4 regions of the Acidovorax sp. GW460-11-11-14-LB4 genome follow, and region 1 is predicted to be linked to each of the others. Evidence: predicted binding sites of a transcription regulator. Region 1 holds the regulator's gene; each other region holds the start of a gene.

Region 1 (5,413 bases):
ATGCGGCATTCGATGGGCCCGTTCCACATGGGCACGCGGCGCGATTCCTTCAGGCGCATCTTGCCGGGCAGTTTCAGGTCGGGCGTGAGCATCCAGGCCGTCCAGCCGCTGTAGTTCTTCTTCCAGTGCGTGGCGAGCTGGCTGAAGAATTCGCCGCCGTCTTCGGTCTGCGCCTCTTCGCGGCCCACGGCCATGCCCTGGGCGCGGTCGGCGGCGCGCTCGCTGGCGTTGCGGCCTGCAGTGCCGGCGGCGGCAATGCGCTCGCCGTAGGGCGGGTTCAGCAGCATCACACCGGGTTGCTCGCAGGGTGGCATGCGCTGCAGGGCGTCGCCGCCGCGCAGCTGCACGGCGTCGGCCACGCCCGCGCGCTCGGCGTTACGCTGCGCAAAATCAACCATGCGGAAGGCGACATCACTGCCAAACAGGGGGACAGCGCTAGTACATATTGCACTTTCAGCTTCGTTTTTTATATCACTCCAGACATGCGCCTGGAACGGCAGCAGTTTCTCGAACGCAAAACGCCGCAACATGCCCGCCGGGATGCGGCAGGCGATCTGTGCGGCCTCGACCACGATGGTGCCGCTACCGCAGCAGGGGTCGTACAGGGGCTGTGGGTTGTCGCCATGCGGGTCCCAGCCGCTGGCGGCGATCATGGCGGCGGCCAGGGTTTCCTTGAGCGGCGCGTCGCCCTTGTCCTCGCGCCAGCCGCGCTTGAACAGCGGCTCGCCCGAGGTGTCGATGTAGATCGTGGCTTCGTCGGTGGTCAGGTGCAGGTGGATGCGCACATCGGGCCACTGGGTGTTCACATCGGGGCGCACGCCGCTCTTGTGGCGGAAGCGGTCGGCCACCGCGTCCTTGACCTTGAGGCCCGCGAAGTTCAGGCTCTGCAGCGGGCTGTGCTGGGCCGTCACCTCGACCTTGAAGGTCTGGCGCGTGGTGAACCATATCTCCCAGGCCACCTCGCTGGCCATGGCGTAGAGGTCGTTCTCAGACCGGTACGGGCGGTGCGCCAGTTGCACCAGAACGCGCTGGGCCAGGCGGCTGTGCAGGTTGAGTTGCATGGCCTGGCGCCACGAGGCGCGCAACAGCACACCGCCCCGGCCCACCAGCAGGTCTTGCCCCGTGAGGCCGGTGATGGCATGCACCTCGTCGGCCAGAAAGCCCTCGACGCCCGCGGCGCAAGGGAGAAAAAGTTGGAGTTGGTTCATGTCGATGGGGAGGATACGCGCTCGGACAATGCATGGGAATCCGGCGTTCCCGCGCGGGCCAGCAGCAATTGGCGGATGGATTCGGGGATCAGTGCCACCTTGCGGTCGGCCTTGCCGATGAAGACGATACCGATCTTGCCGCGCGCCACCTCGCGGCCGGAGGTCTTCTCGGTCATGCAGAACACGAGGTCGAAGCCGTAGCGGTTGAAGTCTGCCGGGGCCATCTCCACCCGCATGGTCTCGCCATGGAAACCTTCGGACTTGTACTGCGCCACGATGTCGCCCACCACGATGGACAGGCCGCCCACATCCGCCTCGGGGTACCCCAGCGACTGAAAGAAGCGCACCCGCGCTTCGGACACTAGGCTGAGCAACTGCGCGTTGTCCAGGTGCCCGCCCTGGTTCACGTGGCTGATGTAGATCTGCAGCTCGGTGGCAAAGCCGAAGTGCGGTGGGAGGTCGAAGACGATGCGGGCCATGGTGGGCTGCGGTGGGTAATACGGAAACAACAGAAAAGACTACGGCAGCGCAGGCGCACCGTGCGCCAGCTGCCAGAGCGACTACAGCGCTTTGCGGAGATTCGCCGGCGCGATCTTGAGCGCCTCGCGGTACTTGGCCACGGTGCGGCGGGCGCATTCGATGCCCTGCTCCTTGAGCATCTCGGCGATCTGGCTGTCGGACAGCGGCTTGGCCGGGTTTTCGGCGGACACGAACTGCTTGATCAGTGCGCGCACGGCCGTGCTGGACGCATTGCCACCGGTCTCGGTGCCCAGGCCAGAGCCAAAGAAGTACTTCAGCTCGTAGGTACCGATCGGCGTGGCCATGTACTTGGCCGTGGTCACGCGGCTGATGGTGGACTCATGCAGGCCCAGCTCGTCGGCGATGTCGCGCAGCACCAGGGGGCGCATGGCCAGCTCGCCGTGGGTGAAGAAGTTCTTCTGCCGCTCGACGATGGCGCGCGAGACGCGCAGGATGGTGTCAAAGCGCTGCTGGATGTTCTTGATAAACCAGCGCGCCTCCTGCAGCCGCTGCTGCATGCCCTGGTGGCCCTCGCCGCCCTTGTGGCCGCGTAGCGCACCTGCGTAGATGTCGTGCACGCGCAGACGGGGCATCACGTCGGGGTTGAGCTGCACGATGAAGTTGTGCTGGCCGTCCCGCCCGTTGGCGCGACCGGCTTTGCGCACGATGACGTCGGGGATGATGATGTTGCGCTCTACGTCGGCAAAACGGCGGCCAGGGCGAGGCTCCAGGCGGGCGATGAGTGCCATGGCAGACCGGGTGCGTTCTTCTCCGGCCACGCCACCTTCGCTGCACAGCTGCGTCAGGCGGCGGATGTCGCGGCGGGCCAGCATCTCCAGCGGCTGCTGACAGATGCGCAGCGCGGTCTGCACGGTCTCGGGGTCGGCGTCGCTGTCTTCGTCGGCCGCCAGCGCGGTGAGCTGCAGCGTCAGGCATTCGGCCAGGTTGCGCGCGCCCACGCCCACGGGCTCCAGGCTCTGCAGCAGACGTTGGGCCACGGTGAAGCGGTGCACCAGTTCTTCGATCTGTTCCAGGTCGTCGGGCCCGGCCAGGCTGGTAGCGAGTTCTTCCAGAGGCTCTTCGAGGTAGCCGTCGTCGTTCAGCGATTCGATGAGAAAACGCAGCGCGGCCGTGTCCACTTCAGACAGCCGCAGCGACAGTGCCTGGCGGTGCAAAAAGGCGGTGAGCGATTCGTGCGAACGGGCCAGCTCGGTGGCGTCGGCCTCGTCGCCTTCCGCATCGTTGCGGGTGCGCGCAGGGGCGTCGCCACCCCACTCGGCGTCGTTGGGCGCCATCTCGACGGTGCCGTCGCCGCTCCAGTCGGGCTCGTCGGCACCTGCACTGGGGATTTCAGCCTCGTTTTGGCTCTCAGCGCCAGTACTGCTTGCGCCGACAGCTCCTGAAAACATAGCATCATCGGCGCTGTAGTCGTCGGCCTGCGCGGGCGTGTCGGCGGCTTCCAGGCCAAACTCCTCGCGCGGTGCTTCGTCGGCATTGCGTTCGAGGAACGGGTTTTCGTCGAGCATCTGCTCGACTTCCTGCGAGAGTTCGAGCGTGGACAACTGCAGCAGCCGGATGGACTGCTGGAGCTGGGGGGTCAATGCAAGGTGCTGCGAGACGCGCAGCGACAGTCCAGGCTTCATCACATGCGGAAATGCTCGCCCAGGTACACGCGGCGTACTTCGGCGTTGTCCACGATCTCGGAGGGCGTGCCCTGCGCCAGCACGCGGCCGTCGCTGATGATGAAGGCGTGGTCGCAGATGCCCAGCGTCTCGCGCACGTTGTGGTCGGTGATGAGCACACCAATACCGCGTGCCTTGAGGAAGCCGATGATGCGCTGGATCTCGATCACTGCGATGGGGTCGATGCCGGCAAAAGGCTCGTCCAGCAGGATGAAGCGCGGCTGGGTGGCCAGGGCGCGGGCGATCTCGACGCGGCGGCGCTCGCCACCGGACAGTGCCAGCGCGGGCGAGGCACGCAGGTGGTCCACACGCAGCTCTTGCAGCAGTGCCGTCAGGCGTTCTTCGATGGCGTCGCGCGACAGCGGCTGGCCGTCATCGGCGCGCTGCAGTTCCAGCACCGCACGCACGTTTTCTTCGACGGTGAGCTTGCGGAAGATCGAGGCTTCTTGCGGCAGGTACGACAGACCCAGCCGAGAGCGGCGGTGGATGGGCATGTGGGCCACCGAGTGGCCGTCGATGCGAATATCGCCTGCATCGCTGCGCACCAGGCCCACGATCATGTAAAAGGATGTGGTCTTGCCCGCGCCGTTGGGGCCGAGCAACCCCACAACCTCGCCTTTTTGCACCACCAGCGACACATCCTTGACGACCTTGCGGCTGCCATAGGATTTGGCCAGATGCTGTACCTCCAGGCGGCTACCCGCCTGGGAGTCAGGACCGGTACTCACAGCAGGCCCGCTCACTTGGCGCCGCCGCCAAGGCTGTTGCTGGGGCGCAGCGCCGGTGCGGGCGCGTCAGGCGCTGGGGCCGGGGCTGCCGCGCCGGGCGGAGGGTCTTTGGGCGCCAGCACGGCGCGCACACGACCACCGGGCGCTGGTGTGTCGCCCGCTGCGGCAGAAGAGGCTGGTGCCTTCTGGCCATCGACGGTGAACACATCGGTGAGGTTGTTGTAGACGATCACGGCGCCGGTGATCTCGTCGTTCAATACCGACCCACGGTACCGGCGGAGTTCGGCGCGGGTGATGAAGCGCACGTTGTCGGCCTTGCCGTCGTATTCGATGACTTCGCTTTCGCCTTCGATGAACTCGTCAGGCGCCCCCGCCACGGTGTCGCGCTTTTGGCGGAAGAACGCCCGTTTGCCCGCCTCGGCCGTGACCACGCCGTACTGGTAGCCGTCGGCGTCCTGGCGCACATCCAGCCGCGCGCCGCGCAGCACGATGGTGCCCTTGGTCATCACCACGCGGCCCGAGAACACGCTGGTCTGCTTGAGTTCATCGTGGCGCAGGGCGTCGGCCTCGATGTTCATGGGCTTGGCACGGTCAGCCTTTTCGGCATATGCCATGCCCGCAAGGCCGGTCAGGGCTGCGAGCACAAGGAGGGGGAGTAGGCGGTGGGTCATAGGGCACGAATCTTGCAATGATTGTAGCCACCCGATGGTACCCACCCCGAAAAAAAAGCCCGCGTCAGCGGGCCTTTGGGACAACTTGCCGACAGGGTCGGCACATCGTCAGGCTTTGCGTGCCGTGGCCGCCAGGTATTCGACCACCTGCAACACGGTTTGCATGCTGCCGGCCATCGTGCCGTCGGTGTAGTACTTGCCTGCCACACCCATGGAAGGCACGCCCTCAACACCGTACGAATCTTGCAGCTGCGAGGCGCGACGCACCTGGTTGGCCACGCTGAAGGAGCCGTAGACCTCCTTGAACTTGGCCGCATCAACGCCCTGCTGGGTCACCCAGGCCAGGATTTCGTCGTCCTTGGCGAGCTTGGCCTTTTCCACGTGGATGGCACGGAAGACCTTGGCGTGCAGGGCTTCGAGCTTGCCCATGCCTTCGAGCGTGTAGTACAGCTTTTGCTGGGGCACGAAGCTGGCGTTGAACGCCACGGGCACGCGGCGGATGGAGAGGTCCTTGGGCGCAGCCTTGACCCAGGCGTCCAGCGTGGGCTCGAAGGCGTTGCAGTGGGGGCAGCTGTACCAGAAGAACTCGATCACATCGACCTTGC
Region 2 (5,413 bases), on a different contig from region 1:
GTAATAGATCATCCGGTCGAAGGACTTGGCCGCCTTGGAGATCTTCTCCACGCTGCCGCCTTCGTAGCCGTAGCGGGCGAACACCTTGGTCGCCGCCTTCAGGATGTTGTCGCGCGTGGTCTGTGCGGCCTGCTCGCGCACGCCCGTCTTGCGGGCAGAGGCTGCGCGGGGGGACGCGGTCCGGGTCTTGGTGGGAGTGGCAGACATGGCGGGTCCTGGTGGATGAGGCGGGCCCCCGGTAAGGGGGCCGCCGGGGGATCACTGCTCTGCGAACGCGCGCTCGATCACGAAGTCGCCGGGCTTCGTGGTGTTGCCTTCCTTGAAGCCACGCTCTTCCATCATGTGCTTGAGGTCGCGCAGCATTTCGGGGCTGCCGCAGATCATCACGCGATCTTCGGTGGGGTTGAGTGCGGGCAGGCCCAGGTCGCGGGCCATCTGGCCGTTTTCGATCACGGTGGTCACACGGCCTTGGTGCTTGAAAGGCTCGCGCGTCACGGTGGGGTAGTACTTGAGCTGCTTGGTGACCATCTCGCCCAGGAACTCGTGTTGTGGCAGCTCCTGTGTGATGTAGTCGTGGTAGGCCAGCTCCTTCACCTCGCGCACGCCGTGCACCAGGATGACTTCCTCGAACTTCTCATAAGTCTCGGGGTCGCGGATCAAGCTCAGGAACGGGGCCACGCCCGTGCCGGTGGAGAGCATGTACAGGCGCTTGGCGGGCAGCAGGTAGTCGATCAGCAGGGTGCCCGTGGGCTTCTTGCCGACCACGATGGTGTCGCCCACCTTGATGTGCTGCAGGCGCGAGGTCAGCGGGCCGTCGGGCACCTTGATGGAGAGGAACTCCAGGTGCTCTTCGTAGTTGGGGCTCACGATGCTGTAGGCGCGCAGCAGGGGTTTGCCGTTTTCGCCGCGCAGGCCAATCATCGTGAAATGGCCGTTGGAGAAGCGCAGCGCGGTGTCGCGCGTGGTGGTGAAGGAGAAAAGGCGGTCCGTCCAGTGGTGGACCGTCAGGACGCGTTCGTCAAGAAAGGCGCTCATGGTGCGTTAGATGGAAAAGTTGGAAGCAAATAAGGAATTTGGCTGAAGAGCAGGGCCCCGTGCGCTCTACAGCGCAATGTTCAGGCCTGAAAGCTTGTGGCTCACAACCCTCCATTGTTCCGCATCTGGCAAAGCCGCTTTTCTTTTGGTGATTGTGGGGAGCGTGGGCGCCAGCTTTTTGTTGAACTGCAGAAAGATTTCCATGCCTTCGGGCAGGTCGTCTTCGGCATAGATGGCGTTGGCCGGGCACTCCGGAATGCACACCGCGCAGTCGATGCATTCGTCCGGGTCAATGACCAGGTATTCCGGCCCTTCCTTGAAGCAATCGACCGGGCACACATCGACGCAGTCGGTGTACTTGCACCGAATGCAGGCGTCTGTCACAACGTGCGTCATTTTGGGGCTCCTCATGCACCATTTTTGGGGGCGCAAAAACACCATTGCAGAGTCTGATTGATTCCGCTACATTGACATCGAATGTAGTGTTCACAACATTTAAGTTAAGTGAATGCTACACAAAATGCAATGCGCGTACAAGCACTTGCCACAATGCAATGAATGGGCCGCCACGATGACTGAACACACCAAGACCGACGGGCTACCTGGCATGGATGCGCCGGATCTGCCGCAGGTGCTCGAGCGCGCCCGGCCGCGCAACGAGCGCATGAACGCTGCCAAGGTCGAGTGCAATGCGTGCCCGGTGCTGTGCCAGATTTCCGAAGGCCGCGCAGGCGCTTGCGACCGCTACGCCAACCAGGCGGGCGTGCTGGTGCGGCTGGACCCGGTGGTTTTGCTGCGCAAGACGCTGGACGCGGGCGAGGCCACGCTGGTGCCATTCGCGGGCCGCGCCGAGGCTGCTGAAGGTGCAGGGACGGAGGTGGCTCCAGCACCCACATGGAACGGCGATCTGCTGCTGTCTGAAGAGGTGTTCGTGACGGGCGTGGGCTCGTCCACCACCTACCCCGACTACAAGCCGGCGCCCTTCATCGTGGGTTCCCTAACCGATGGCGTGGACATGGTCACCGTGGTCACCGAGGGCATCTTCAGCTACTGCAGCTTCAAGGTGAAGATCGACACCGACCGCTTCCTCGGCTCCGAGCAGGCCAATGTGCGCTGCAAGGGCGAGGTGGTGGGCCATGTGACCACGGCAGAGTACGGCTCGCAGATGCTGTCGCTGGGCGGTGTGCACCACCTCACGGGTGGCACCAAGAAGGAAGGCCGCATCACCGCCGAGATGATGCAGGCGCTGGGCAACAAGCAGGCGGTGGAGTTCACCATCGACGGCGGCTCGCAGCTCGTGATCCAGGCGGGGCGTGCGCCCATCGTCAACGGTGTGGCCGAGCAGCGCATGCGCGTGGGCTGCGGCTCTGCGGCCATTGGCATCTTTGCGCGCCAGTTCTTCGGCCATGCGGACGAGGTGGTGGTGGTGGACGACCACATCACCGGCGTGCTCACCGAGCACCAGGCGGGCCGTTGCCTCGACATGAAGCCTTCCGGCATCCAGATGCGCGGGCGCAAGTCCACACCGGGCCGTTACTTTCAGGTGGCCAACCCGGGCATCGGCTGGGGCGGCACCGACATTGCCGACCCGCTGTCCATCATCGAGGGCTGGGACGAATCGGTGGCCTGGCCGGGGCTGCGCTTGTTGATGACCTCCACCACCGGGGAGCATGCCTCCTGGTACGTGCTGGACGAGCAACTCCATCCGATCGAAGCCGAAATGCCGGCCGAGGTGCGCCGCATCGTGGACCGCATCGGCGAGAACTGCGAGCCTTCGCTGGCGTCTGTGCTGTTCCTTGGCGGAGCCGGCGGCAGCCTGCGCGCAGGGGTTACCGAGAACCCGGTGCTGCTCACGCGCTCCATCAAGAACGCGCTGGTCAACGTGACCTGTGGCGGTGCCCCTGCCTATGTATGGCCGGGCGGCGGTATCACCGTGATGGCCGACGTGCTGCGCATGCCGGACAACAGCTTTGGCACCGTGCCCACCCCCGCCATCGTGGCGCCCATCGAGTTCAGCATGCGCCGTGCGGACTACGAAGCGCTGGGCGGGCACACCGAACAGATCCGCAGCCTGCGCGAAGTGCTGGAGCGCGGTGCGTGGCACAACGACGGTGCACCGCAGGCGCGCGTATGGCAGAGCTTGCCCGCCACCAATCCGTGGCCGCTGGGTCGCCCACCTCTGCTGGGTTGATATGAAACACCCCCTGAGTCGCTTCGCGCCTTCCCCCTCCAGGGGGACGACACCCTTGCTGCGGGGCGGCCCTTGCTCGGCGTCTATGGCGGGGGCCGCGCCGGTGTTTACGGCTGCGGGCGGTGCGCCCTGCATTGAGTACTGAAACGCACATGCAAGCCGCTCGCAAGCTCCTGTCCGATGGCCGTTGGCATTTCCAGCATGGTCCGATGGACCTCATCCTCCAGGCCGAAGGGGCGCGCGACGCCGTGGCCCAGGCGCACGAACGCGCCTGGCAACGTTTTGAAGGGCTGCTGCAGGAGCTGGTGAATGAACTTCCCGGCCTGCGGGCGCCGGTGGGTGCGCACTGCACGTTGCAGGGCGTGGTGGGGCGTCGCATGTGGGCCGCCTGCAGTCCCTACCGCGCAGGCTTCATCACGTCGATGGCGGCGGTGGCGGGTGCAGTGGCGCAGGAGATTCTGGCCTGCTACGAGCAGCCGGGCATAGACCGCGCCTGGGTCAACAACGGCGGCGACATTGCGCTGCACCTGGCGCCCGGCCAATCGGCCACGGTGGGGGTGTACGCTGACATCGCCGCACTGAATGCGGCACAGTTGCGCAACGGTTTGGTGCTGGATGGGCAGATCTGCATCGACAGCGCCATGCCGGTGCGCGGTGTGGCCACCAGCGGCTGGCGGGGGCGCAGCCAGTCGCTGGGCATTGCCGACAGCGTGACGGTGCTGGCGCGTTCGGCGGCGCAGGCCGATGCGGCGGCCACCATCGTGGCCAACGCGGTGGATTTGGTCGATGCGCGGATTGTGCGCAGGCCCGCGTGGCAGGTGCGGGACGACAGTGACCTGGGGGCCATTCCAGTCACCGTGGATGTCCCTGCCTTGCCCAGGGAGCTGGTGGCCCGGGCATTGCACCAGGGGCTGCAAAAAGCGCAAGAATTGCAGTCCAGCGGCCTGCTGTGGTTTGCGCTGCTGGCGTGCCAGGGGCAGTTGGTGGCGACCTCGGCGCCACAGGCGCTGGCGGATGCGGTATGGCCCCGGGATCCGGCGGTGGAATCGGAAGTTGGTTCAGTATTTGCTTAACGAAATGCACAGGTCTCCAGAATGATCCAGATACGACGCGTTTTCACCCATCTTGAGGAAATCCGGCACGAATTCGGGCCGGTGGCCGACGTGCCGCTGCTGCGTGGCGCCATTGGCGCGGTGCTGACCAACCCGTTTGCGGGACGGTACGAGCCCGACATCCTCCCCATGATGGACGCGCTGCAGGACGTGGGGCTGGACATGGCCCAGCGCCTCCTGAAGGCCATGGGCGTGCCCGCCGAGCGCATCGAGACCTACGGCAAAGGCGCCATCGTGGGCGCGGCGGGTGAGCTGGAACACGGTGCGCTGTGGCATGTGCCCGGCGGCTACGCCATGCGCGAACTGTTGGGCTGGAAGGGCGACCGCAACGCCTATGCCAAGGGCCAGGCCGAAGAGAAGACCGGGCAGCCCGCGAATGCGCTGTCCATCGTGCCCTCAACCAAGAAAGTGGGCGGCCCCGGTGCAGCGCTGGATGTGCCGCTCACCCACATCAACGCCAGCTACGTACGCAGCCATTTCGACGCGATCGAAGTGCGTGTTCCGGGCGCGCCATCCGCTGATGAGATCGTGTTCATACTTGCCATGACCACGGGCCCGCGCATCCACGCCCGCGTCGGAGGGCTCAAGGCGGCAGACATCAGCCAGTGGAACGGCCTGCGCTGAGCCGCCCGCCGACCCGCACACCATCGAACAAGACAAGATCCCAAGGAGCCAAAAAATGCCAGCCAAGATTCGAAAGATCATCGTCCAGACCGACGAGGTCCGCGTGGAAATGGGGCGTGATATTCAGCCCCCGGTGCGCAAGGCGCTGGCCATGGCCGTGATCGAGAACCCCTTTGCCGGACGTTATGTGGAAAACCTCGACGAACTCATCGCCATCGGTGAGGAGCTGGGAGGCCTTCTGGGCGCCCGCTGCGTGCAGGCCCTCGGCATTGCCCCGGGCGATGCGCACAGCTACGGCAAGGCCGCCATCGTGGGCGAGGCGGGCGAGCTGGAGCACGCCGCCGCCATCCTCCACCCCAAGCTGGGCGCACCACTGCGTGTGGCTGTCGAGAAGGGTGCCGCGTTGGTCCCATCCAGCAAGAAGATGGGCGGCCTCGGCACGGCCATCGAC
Region 3 (5,413 bases), on a different contig from region 1:
CTGGCTCAGCATGCGCTGGCGACCTGCCTTGTTGATGGCGTCGTTCAGGTCAGTGACCTGGGCCTGGGCGGTGCCCAGCGACATGATGCCCAGGGTGCTCCAGGCCGTGGTGTAGCCGGCGGCGGTCAGCAAGGTGCGGCGTTGCATGGTGTGGGGCTCCGGGCGCTTCAGGCAGCGGTCAGCGGGGCAAACTGGCGCGTGTCCACGGCTGCCTTGTCAAACTCGAACCAGGGGTCGGGCTCGCCGTCCAGCGCGAACTGCAGCTGCTCCCACAGCGCCTTGCGGCCTTCGTGGTCTTCCAGAATGCGCTTTTTCACATAGTCCAGGCCCACGCGGCTCACGTAGTGCACGGTGCGCTCCAGGTACCAGCCTTCCTGGCGGTACAGCTCGCAGAACGCGCCGGTGTACTCCAGCACTTCTTCGGCGGTTTTGAGCTTGGTGAAGAAGTGCGCCACCTCGGTCTTGATGCCGCCGTTGCCGGCCACGTACATCTCCCAGCCGCTGTCCACGCCGATGATGCCCACGTCCTTGATGCCGGCTTCTGCGCAGTTGCGCGGGCAGCCCGACACTGCGAACTTGACCTTGTGCGGCGCGTACATGCGCCACATGGCGCGCTCCAGGTCCTTGCCCATCTGGGTGCTGTCCTGGGTGCCCATGCGGCACCACTCGCTGCCCACGCAGGTCTTCACGGTGCGCAGTGCCTTGGCATAGGCATGGCCGCTGGGCATGCCGATGTCCTTCCACACGTTAACCAGGTCTTCCTTCTTCACGCCCAGCAAATCGATGCGCTGGCCCCCTGTGACCTTGATGGTGGGGATGTTGTACTTGTCGGCCGCATCGGCAATGCGGCGCAGCTCGTCGGCCGTGGTTTCGCCGCCCCACATGCGGGGGATGACGCTGTAGGTGCCGTCTTTCTGGATGTTGGCGTGGCTGCGCTCGTTGATGGCGCGGCTTTGCGGGTCGTCCTTCGCGTCCTTGGGCCAGGTGCTGATGAGGTAGTAGTTGACGGCGGGGCGGCAGGATGCGCAGCCGTTGGGCGTCTTCCACTCCATGAACTTGAACACATCGCCAATGCTCAGCAGCTTGTTGGCACGGATCGCGTCGCGCACCGCCTGGTGGCCGTGGTCGGTGCAGCCGCACATGGCCTTGGTCTTGGGCGTGGCGCTGTAGTCGCCACCGGCAGTGAACATGATGATCTGCTCGACCAGGCCCGTGCACGATCCGCACGATGCGCTGGCCTTGGTGTGCTTGCGCACTTCATCCAGCGTGAACAGGCCCTTGTCCTTGATGGCCTTGCAGATGGCGCCTTTGGTCACGCCGTTGCAGCCGCAGACCTCGTCGCTGTCCTGCATGGCGGCGGCCTTGCTCTGGCCCTGGTGGCCGGTGTCGCCCAGATGCGATTCGCCAAACATCAGCTTGTCGCGAATGTCGGTCACGCTGCGGCCATCGCGCAGCAGCTTGAAGTACCAGCTGCCGTCCACCGTATCGCCATAGAGGCAGGCGCCCACCAGCTTGTCGTCCTTGATGACCAGCTTTTTGTACACGCCGCCAAAGGGGTCGCTCATCACGATTTCTTCGGTGTTGTCGCCGCCCTGAAAGTCGCCTGCGCTGAACAGGTCGATGCCTGTCACCTTGAGCTTGGTGGAGGTGAGCGAACCCTGGTAGCGGCCAATGCCGAACTCGGCCAAATGGTTGGCCAGCACTTTGCCCTGCTCGAACAGCGGGGCCACCAGGCCATAGGCAATGCCCCGGTGTGCCGCGCATTCGCCCACGGCATAGATGCGGGCGTCGGTGGTGGTCTGCAGCGTGTCGCTCACGACAATGCCGCGGTTCACGTGCAGGCGCATCTTTTCGGCGAGTTGCGTGTTGGGGCGAATGCCCACGGCCATCACCACCAGGTCGGCGGGCACTTCGGTGCCGTCCTTGAACTTGACGCTGGCCACCCGGCCTTCGGCATTGCCCACCAGCTCCTGGGTCTGCGCACCCATCAAAAAGCGCATGCCACGGTCTTCCAGCGACTTCTGCAGCATCTTGCCCGCCACGTCATCGAGCTGGCGCTCCATCAGCGAGGGCATCACGTGCACCACGCTCACGGTCATGCCGCGCTTCATGAGGCCGTTGGCAGCCTCCAGGCCCAGCAGGCCGCCTCCTATGACGACGGCGTGCTTGTACGTGGCGGCGGCGTCGATCATGGCCTGTGTGTCGGCAATGTCGCGGTAGGCCAGCACGCCCTGGAGGTCTTTGCCGGGCACGGGCAGGATGAAGGGGTTGGAGCCCGTGGCCATGATGAGGCGGTCGTACTCGGCGGTGATCACGTCACCGTCTTTGCTGGTGGCGGTGACCACGCGGCGCACGCGGTCCACATCGGTCACCGTGAAGCCGGTGTGCAGCGTGATGTGGTTGTCGGCGTACCACTGCCAGTCGTTGAGGATGATCTCGTCAATCGTCTGCTCGCCCGCCAGCACGGGCGACAGCAGAATGCGGTTGTAGTTGGGGTGCGGCTCGGCCCCGAAGACCGTGATGTCATACAGATCGGGGGCAATCTTGAGCAGCTCTTCCAGCGTGCGCACACCGGCCATGCCGTTCCCCACCATCACCAGTTTGAGCTTTTTCATCGTGACTCCGTCGGTTCCATCGCCTGGGCGATGCAAAAAACAAAAAAGGCGTCCACACGATGCAGCTCCGACATTCCATCGAAACCGCATGTGGGGACGCCTTCGTCCGTACAACCCCTTGGTGCGCCGTTGCACCGCTGAATTGCGTGGCCCAGCTGGGCCGTTGCTTCGGGTAAGCAATGCCCGTGCCAGAGTTTGTGCACTGATGTGGGGTGATCCGGTGTTGTCCGCCCTGCAGAGGGCGGAGTTTTGGGTGTTGACGGGTGGCTCGGCTGCGCGGCGCGGTGCGTGCATGCACCACCTTGGGCATGGAACCTGCATGGAGGTGGTGCATGAGTTTTGAACTGGACATCGGCCATACCTCGCAGGCCGGGCGCAACGAAGTCAATGAAGACTTTGCCGCCCTGGTGCAGGGGCAGGGGCGCGACCGCGAACGCGGCGCCATCGCTGCCATTGCCGATGGTGTAAGCACCGGAGGCAAGGGCCGCGAAGCCGCACAGACCACGGTGAAAACGCTGGTGAACGACTACTTCGCCACGCCCGACACCTGGGACACCACCGTGGCGCTGGACCGCATCCTGAGCGCGCACAACGGCTGGCTCGCGTCGATGAACCGGCGCCGCCAGCCAGCCGTGGGCCTGACCACGCTCACCGCCGTGGTGCTGCGCGGCCAGTCGTACACGCTGGCCCATGTGGGCGATACGCGCGCCTATCTGCTGCGGGGCGGCCGGCTGCAACTGCTGACGACCGACCATGTGATGGCGCAGCGTGACCTGGCGCACCAGCTCACCCGCGCCATGGGCTTGGACGACCATGTGGTGGTGGATTACAGCCAGGGCGAACTGCACAGCGGCGACCTGCTGGTGCTGCTGTCCGATGGCGTGCACGGCAGCCTGCCCGAGCGTGAACTGCGCCAGTTGCTGCTGCAGCCACAGGATGCCAACACCGCCAGTGCCGCCAGCGCCCAGGCGCTGAGCGAGGAGATCACGCGCGCAGCCCTGCGCCGGGGCAGCACCGACAACGTGACCGCGCTGGTGGTGCGGGTGCAGGGGGCGCTGGAGGCTACCTTGCAGGATGAGTCCCGCCGGGCGCAGCACTTGCCAGTGTTGCCGCTGCTCAAGGTGGGCGAGCCGGTGGATGGCCTGGTGGTGACCGCGCTGGTGGCCGACAGCGGGGTGCACCGCATCTACCAGGTGCGCGACCCGGCCACACAGCGGCTGTACGCGCTCAAGACGCTGGTGCCCGCCCGCTCGCACGATGCGCAGGAGCGCGCCACTCTGGCGCATGAGGCCTGGGTGGCCCGGCGCATGCAGTCCGGCCACGCGGCGGTGCACCTTGCGCGCCTGAACACCTGGCCGCCAGAGCAGGGCGGTGCAAGCCCTGGCGCCAGTGCGTTTTATCTGCTCTATGACTGGCATGCGGGCCAGACCCTGGGCCAGCGCCTGCGCGGCCGCCAGCACCTGGGCGTGCCGCAGGCCGTGTCGGTGGTGATGCAGGCGGCGCAGGTGCTGGGCTGGCTGCATCGGCAAGGGGTGGTGCACCGCGACATCAAGCCCGACAACCTGCACCTGGGCGACGACGGTGTGTTGCGGGTGCTGGACCTGGGCGTGGCCCTGTCGGGCCGCGAGCCCGAGGCCACGCGCCGCCTGCACGCAGGCACCCCCAGCCACATGAACCCCGAGCAGTGGCCGGGCTATGAAAAGAACGGGGACCCCGCTGGCCAGTTGCCCGATGCGGGCAGCGACCTGTTCGCCCTGGGCGTCACGCTGTACCAGCTGCTGAGCCATGGGCGCCTGCCCTATGGCGAGGTGGTGCAGTACCAGCTGGGCCGCTACCACCGCGACCCGTTGGCCCCCAGCCGCCACAACCCCAGCGTGCCCATCTGGCTCGACCAGATCGCCTTGAAGGCCGTGGCCCGCCAGCGCACACAACGCTTTGAAACTGCCGAGGAACTGCTGCTGGCCCTGGAGCGGGGGGCTTCGCGTCCCTTGTCCGCCCCTGGACCGCAGCCGCTGATGCAGCGCGATGCCACGGCGCTGTGGAAGATCGCGCTGGCGGTGAGTGTGCTGGTGAACCTGTTGCTGGTGTATTGGCTGCTGTTTTTGCCGCGATGAGATCGATGGATTTGCTATTGAAATTATAGCTATCGACGCATATGAGAAATGCGCTTGGCGGCGATTGGGCTTGAAATTTTGGGTGGTCGGCGCGTTGACTGACTACGGACGTTCACGCGCCCCGGGCGCGGCCACCCTTCTGGCGAAAGTGTGGCAAGCGCTGGCGCGCTCCCCGGCTGCGCCGGTCATGCGCTACGCGCACGGCCACCCTTCTGGCGAAAGCGCTGGCAATGCTGCGCCTTGGCTGGCTACGCCAGCTCAGGCACTGCGTGCCCGACCGCCCTTTTCTGCCCACGTACGGGTCCAGCGGATCTGCATGACCCGCAACAGCACCAGCATGGCAGCGGCGCACACCGCAATGCCCACAAAGCCCCACAGGTAGGTGCCGGTGTACTGGCGCGAAAAGCCCATGCCGTTGGGGATGAGGCCGCCACCCAGCGCGCCGATCTCGCCAATCATCGAGCCGGCGACGGCCGTGGACAGCGGCCAGCGCAGCGGCACCAGCTGGAACAGCGCGCCGTTGCCCGCGCCCAGTGCCGCAAAACACACCAGGAACAGCAGCATCGTCACCGGCAAGGAGTTCTCGGCCAAGCCGCACAGCACCATGCTCACGGCGGTGATGGCCAGCACACCCGTGAGCGTGTTGACGCCGCCCCAATGGTCGGACAGCCAGCCGCCCATCAC
Region 4 (5,413 bases), on a different contig from region 1:
TGCCGCGCACCGGCTCAAGGGCATGGCGCACCGCACGCCCGTGCTGCGCTCCAGCACCGCCGACGAGCGGCTGGGCGCGCAGCTGTTCTTCAAGTGCGAGAACCTGCAGCGCACCGGCGCCTTCAAGTTCCGGGGCGCGTTCAATACCCTGGCCCAGTTCACCGATGAGCAGCGCGAACGTGGTGTGCTCGCCTTCTCGGCGGGCAACCACGCGCAGGCCATTGCACTGTCGGCCCGGCTGCTGGACATGCCTGCCGCCATCGTCATGCCCGAGGACGCCCCCGCCTCCAAGATGGCCGCCACGCGCGACTATGGCGCCCAGGTCGTCACCTACAACCGCTACACCGAAGACCGCGAGGCCATCAGCCGCCGCCTGGCGCTGGAGCGCGGCATGACGCTGGTCCCCCCATTCGACCACCCCCATGTGATCGCGGGCCAGGGCACGGCGGCCAAGGAGCTTTTTGAAGAAGTGCCCGACCTGGACTACCTGTTCGTCTGCGTCGGTGGCGGCGGCCTGCTGGCGGGCAGCCTGCTGGCCGCCGAGGCCCTGGCGCCGCAATGCCGGGTGGTAGGGGTGGAGCCCGCAGCGGGCAACGACGGCCAGCAGTCGGTCAAGGCCGGGCATGTCGTGCAGATCCCCACGCCCCACACCATTGCCGACGGCGCACAAACCCAGGCGCTGGGCCAGCTCACCTTCCCCATCATCCAGCGCCTGGCCGACGACATGGTCACCGCCACTGACGAGCAGCTGGTCGAGTCCCTGCGCTTTTTTGCCGAGCGCATGAAGATCGTGGTCGAGCCCACAGGCGCACTGGCCTTCGCTGGGGCCCAGCACGGCAACGTCGACATCCACGGAGCGCGCGTCGGCATCCTCATCAGCGGCGGCAACGTCGATTTGTCGCGCCTGGCACGGTTTCTGGCAGACTAGCCCCCACTTTTTCACTCACCGCGCGGCAGAGCGCGCCTGTTCACCAGCGCAAAGGCCTCTGCCCTTCTCCTTTCAGGTTCCCCATGAGCAACGTCACCGTCATCACCCACCCCCTCGTCCAGCACAAGCTCACGCTGATGCGCAAGAAAGACGCCAGCACCAACAGCTTTCGCCGCCTGCTGGGCGAGCTGTCCACGCTGATGGCGTACGAAGTGACCCGAGACATGCCGCTGCAGGATGTGCAGATCGAAACCCCGTTGGAGACCATGACCGGCAAGATGATCGATGGCAAAAAGCTGGTGCTGGTCTCCATCCTGCGTGCGGGCAACGGCTTTCTGGACGGCATGCTCAACGTGGTGCCCGGCGCCCGCGTGGGCCACATCGGCCTGTACCGCGACCCGGCCACGCTGCAGCCCGTGGAGTACTACTTCAAGATGCCGTCCGAGATGGACGAGCGCGACATCATCGTGGTGGACCCGATGCTGGCCACCGGCAACTCAGCCGCGGCCTGTGTGGACCGCCTCAAGAAGCTGAACCCCCGCTCCATCAAGTTCGTCTGCCTGCTGGCCGCCCCTGAAGGCGTGGCCACGCTGCAGAAGGCCCACCCCGACGTGCCCATCTTCACCGCCGCCATCGACCGCGAGCTGAACGACCACGGCTACATCCTGCCGGGCCTGGGCGATGCGGGTGACCGCATTTTTGGCACCAAATAAGCGCACACCGGCAGCGCCCGTGCACCAGCCACCGCAGGGCCTGCCGCCCAGCGGTGGCTTTTTTTTTCATCACCGGGTCTCTCTGCGTTGCGTAACAGCCAATTGGGATCCCTACCCTGGAGGGGTGCCCCAGCCTGGTTTCCTGATGAGCTGCACGCATGCACCATTTTTTTACCAACTGGTGGCTTTCCTCTGGCAGACTTGCCGCTGGTTTGCAGTTACACAGCCACCGACTGGCGCGCTCCTTGCTTGGTAGCAGCACACCCAACCTCCTTGTTTGCTTGTCTGAAGGAACCCCACCATGACCACTCGCCGCATCTTCACCGGACGCCTGCTCTGCACCTCCATGGCCCTCTCGGCCGCCATGGCGATGGCGCCCTCTTTGGCCTTCGCGCAGTCCAAGATCAAGGTCGCGGCGATCTACACGGTGCCTTTTGAACAGCAATGGGTCAGCCGCATCCACAAGGCCCTCAAGGCCGCCGAGGCACGTGGCGAGATCGAATACAAGGCCAGCGAAAACGTGAGCAACGCCGACTACGAGCGCGTGATGCGCGAATACGCCACCGGCGGCAACCAGCTCATCGTGGGCGAGGCCTTTGCGGTAGAAGCCGCCGCCCGCAAGGTGGCCAAGGACTTCCCCAAGACTTCGTTCCTGCTCGGCTCCTCCGGCAAGCCGCAGGCGCCCAATTTCAGCGTGTTCGACAACTACATCCAGGAGCCCGCATACCTCAGCGGCATGGTGGCTGGCGGCATGACCAAGACCAACAAGATCGGCATGGTGGGCGGCTTCCCCATCCCCGAAGTCAACCGCCTGATGCACGCCTTCATGGCGGGCGCCAAGGAGACCAACCCCAAGGTCGAGTTCACCATCACCTTCATCAACAGCTGGTTTGACCCACCCAAGGCCAAGGAAGCCACCTTCGCCATGATCGACAAGGGTGCCGACGTGCTCTACGCCGAGCGCTTTGGCGTGAGCGACGCGGCCAAGGAAAAAGGCAAGCTCGCCATCGGCAACGTGATCAATACGCAAGAGCAGTACCCCGACACCGTGGTGGCATCGGCCCTGTGGCACATGGAGCCCAGCATCGAGCGCGCGCTCAAGCTGGTCAAGGACGGCAAATTCACGGCCGAGGACTACGGCCCATATTCGATGATGAAACACAAGGGCTCCGAACTCGCGCCCCTGGGCACATTCGAGAAGAAGGTGCCGGCCGACATCGTCGCCAAGGTCAAGGCCAAGGAGGCCGACATCCTGGCCGGCAAGTTCACCGTGAAGGTGGACGACAGCCAGCCCAAGTCCACGGCCAAGTAAGCACCGGATGCAGCGGGTGCCGTGCCCGCGTCCTCAACTTCTGTGCACAGGCCACCCCAGCAAAGCGGTGGCCTGTTTGTTTTGATGCTCACCGCTATTGCACACCGACGAGGCTCACCCACCATGTTTTCACACCACACCACCAAGCCGACTCTGACAACGCGGTGCACCCGCCTGCTGGGCGCCCTGGCCCTGGCCGCCGTGGTCGCGGGCTGTGCCGCCACCTCGCCTGGTAAAACAGCCGTGCGGCTGGACGGCACACCCCGCATCGCCGTCATCTCCGCTTTTGCCCCTGAGCTGACCGTGCTGCTGCCCCAGGTGCAGCAGCCCGCCAAACACAGCATCAACGGCGTGGAGTTCACCACCGGCACGCTGGAGGGCAAACCTGTGGTGGTCTTCCTCTCCGGCATCAGCATGACCAACGCGGCCATGAACACCCAGCTGGTGCTGGACCGCTTCCACGTGAGCCACGTGGTCTTCAGCGGCATCGCGGGCGGCGTGAACCCTAGCCTGCACATTGGCGACGTGACGGTGCCCGCACAGTGGGGCCAGTACATGGAATGGCTGATGGCGCGCGAAGAGCAGCCCGGCCAGTACAGCGCCCCCGCGTGGATGAAAAGCGAGCTGACGATGCCCGCCTTCGGCATGATGCACCCACGCCCCGTGGAGGTGCGGTCTGCCGCCAACCCCAAACTCACCAAGAAGTTCTGGTTCGAAGCCGACCCGAAGATGCTGGCCACTGCCCGCAGCCTGCAGAACGTGGGCCTGGAGCACTGCCTGGCCGCCACCTGCCTCAAGCAGCGCCCACAACTGGTGGTGGGCGGCAACGGCGTATCGGGCCAGGCCTTTGTGGACAACAAGGCCTTCCGCGAATACGCCTTCAAGACCTTCGAGGCCAACGTGCTCGACATGGAAACCGCCGCCACCGCCATGGTCGCGCACAGTAACGGCGTGCCCTACATCGCCTTCCGGTCGCTGAGCGATCTCGCCGGTGGTGGTGATGGCGAGAACGAAATGGGCACCTTCATGGGCCTGGCGGCCGCCAACTCGGCCAAGGTATTGCGGGCGTTTCTGGCGGCGTGGAAGTAGATGGCCTCCACCAACGCCCCCGTCCTGAAACTGTCGGACATCACCAAACGCTTCGGCAAGCTCGTCGCCAACGACGCCATCAGCCTGACCCTGGCACGCGGCGAAGTGCTGGCCCTGCTGGGCGAAAACGGCGCAGGCAAGTCCACGCTGATGTCCATCCTGTTCGGGCACTACGTGGCTGACGAAGGCAGTATCGAAGCCTTTGGCCAGCCCCTGCCGCCCGGCCAGCCGCGTGCAGCGCTGGCGGCGGGCATTGGCATGGTGCACCAGCACTTCACGCTGGCCGACAACCTCACGGTGCTGGACAACGTGCTGCTGGGCAGCGAGCCGCTGTGGCAGCCCTTCTCGCGCCGCAGCGTGGCCCGCGCAAAGCTGCTGGCGGTGTCGCAGCAGTTTGGCCTGCCAGTGAGCCCCGATGCGAAGGTCGGCAGCCTCTCGGTGGGCGAGCGCCAGCGGGTCGAAATCTTGAAGGCCCTCTATCGGGGCGCCCGCATCCTCATCCTGGACGAACCCACCGCCGTGCTCACCCCGCAAGAGAGCGAGGCACTGTTCGACACCCTGGCGCAAATGGTGGCGCAGGGCCTGTCCATCATCTTCATCAGCCACAAGCTGGGCGAGGTGCTGCGCGTATCGCACCGCGTGGCCGTGCTGCGCCAGGGCAAGCTGGTGGCCGAGGCGCCTGCGCAGGGCACCACCCAGGGGCTGCTCGCGCAATGGATGGTGGGCCATGCGATTGAGGCGGCAGAGCGCCGCCCCGCCAAGAATGTGGGGGAGCCCATCTGCACCCTGACCAACGTCAGCACCGGCCCCACGGGGCGCGACCGGCTGAACGATGTGTCCCTCAGCTTGCGCGCAGGCGAGATCGTGGCGATTGCGGGCGTGAGCGGCAACGGCCAGGTGGCACTGGCCGACCTGCTGTGCGGCGTGCGCAGCGCCACCACCGGCCAGGTCACCCTGCGCGGCGCGACGCTGCAAGCGCGGCCCGCATACCTGGTCAGCCAGGGCGTGGCCCGCATCCCCGAAGACCGCCACGCCGTGGGCGTGGTGGGCGATTTGCCGGTGTGGGAGAACGCTGTGTCCGAACGCCTGCGCGGGCCCTGGTTTGCACACCCGTGGTTCCGTGCCTTCTGGGTCAAGCGCCGCGCCGCGCGCCAGCACGCGCAGCGCGTGGCCGAGACCTTTGACGTGCGCGGCGGCGGGCCGGACACCCCCGCCCGGTCGCTGTCGGGCGGCAACATGCAAAAGCTCATCCTGGGCCGGGCGCTGATGCCGCCGAAGGACGCAGCAGGCTACACCGCGCCTGCGCCCCAGCTCATCGTGGCCCACCAGCCTACTTGGGGGCTGGACATTGGCGCGGTGATGTTTGTGCAG

What was found. The regulator sigma-54, encoded in region 1, starts transcription at its own class of promoters, with help from an activator protein. The targets are predictions, from matches to a motif close to TGGCANGNAANCTGCTTT.
Region 2: AC07X4_RS11445 (6-hydroxynicotinate reductase) is a predicted target of sigma-54. The motif match lies at 1,545-1,562, and genes of this name have one in related genera.
Region 3: nirB (nitrite reductase large subunit NirB) is a predicted target of sigma-54. The motif match lies at 2,789-2,806, and genes of this name have one in related genera.
Region 4: AC07X4_RS18990 (BMP family protein) is a predicted target of sigma-54. The motif match lies at 1,876-1,893, and genes of this name have one in related genera.

The regions. Positions count from the first base shown of each region.
Region 1 is NZ_JBWKYJ010000066.1:4,177-9,589, forward strand. Features, by position in the region: gene AC07X4_RS19165 (THUMP domain-containing class I SAM-dependent RNA methyltransferase) at 1-1,208, opposite strand, end outside; gene AC07X4_RS19170 (acyl-CoA thioesterase) at 1,205-1,687, opposite strand; gene AC07X4_RS19175 (RNA polymerase factor sigma-54) at 1,769-3,370, opposite strand; gene lptB (LPS export ABC transporter ATP-binding protein) at 3,370-4,152, opposite strand; gene lptA (lipopolysaccharide transport periplasmic protein LptA) at 4,149-4,808, opposite strand; gene AC07X4_RS19190 (thiol:disulfide interchange protein DsbA/DsbL) at 4,917-5,413, opposite strand, start outside.
Region 2 is NZ_JBWKYJ010000025.1:21,122-26,534, forward strand. Features, by position in the region: gene AC07X4_RS11430 (TetR/AcrR family transcriptional regulator) at 1-207, opposite strand, end outside; gene AC07X4_RS11435 (ferredoxin--NADP reductase) at 259-1,035, opposite strand; gene fdxA (ferredoxin FdxA) at 1,102-1,431, opposite strand; gene AC07X4_RS11445 (6-hydroxynicotinate reductase) at 1,607-3,226, shown strand; gene AC07X4_RS11450 (UPF0280 family protein) at 3,379-4,299, shown strand; gene AC07X4_RS11455 (amino acid synthesis family protein) at 4,321-4,962, shown strand; gene AC07X4_RS11460 (amino acid synthesis family protein) at 5,018-5,413, shown strand, end outside.
Region 3 is NZ_JBWKYJ010000006.1:38,842-44,254, forward strand. Features, by position in the region: gene AC07X4_RS04550 (type IV pili methyl-accepting chemotaxis transducer N-terminal domain-containing protein) at 1-147, opposite strand, end outside; gene nirB (nitrite reductase large subunit NirB) at 168-2,615, opposite strand; gene AC07X4_RS04560 (bifunctional protein-serine/threonine kinase/phosphatase) at 2,948-4,729, shown strand; gene AC07X4_RS04565 (MFS transporter) at 4,988-5,413, opposite strand, start outside.
Region 4 is NZ_JBWKYJ010000064.1:21,507-26,919, reverse strand. Features, by position in the region: gene AC07X4_RS19000 (threo-3-hydroxy-L-aspartate ammonia-lyase) at 1-928, shown strand, start outside; gene upp (uracil phosphoribosyltransferase) at 1,012-1,641, shown strand; gene AC07X4_RS18990 (BMP family protein) at 1,943-2,953, shown strand; gene AC07X4_RS18985 (5'-methylthioadenosine/S-adenosylhomocysteine nucleosidase) at 3,077-4,042, shown strand; gene AC07X4_RS18980 (ABC transporter ATP-binding protein) at 4,043-5,413, shown strand, end outside.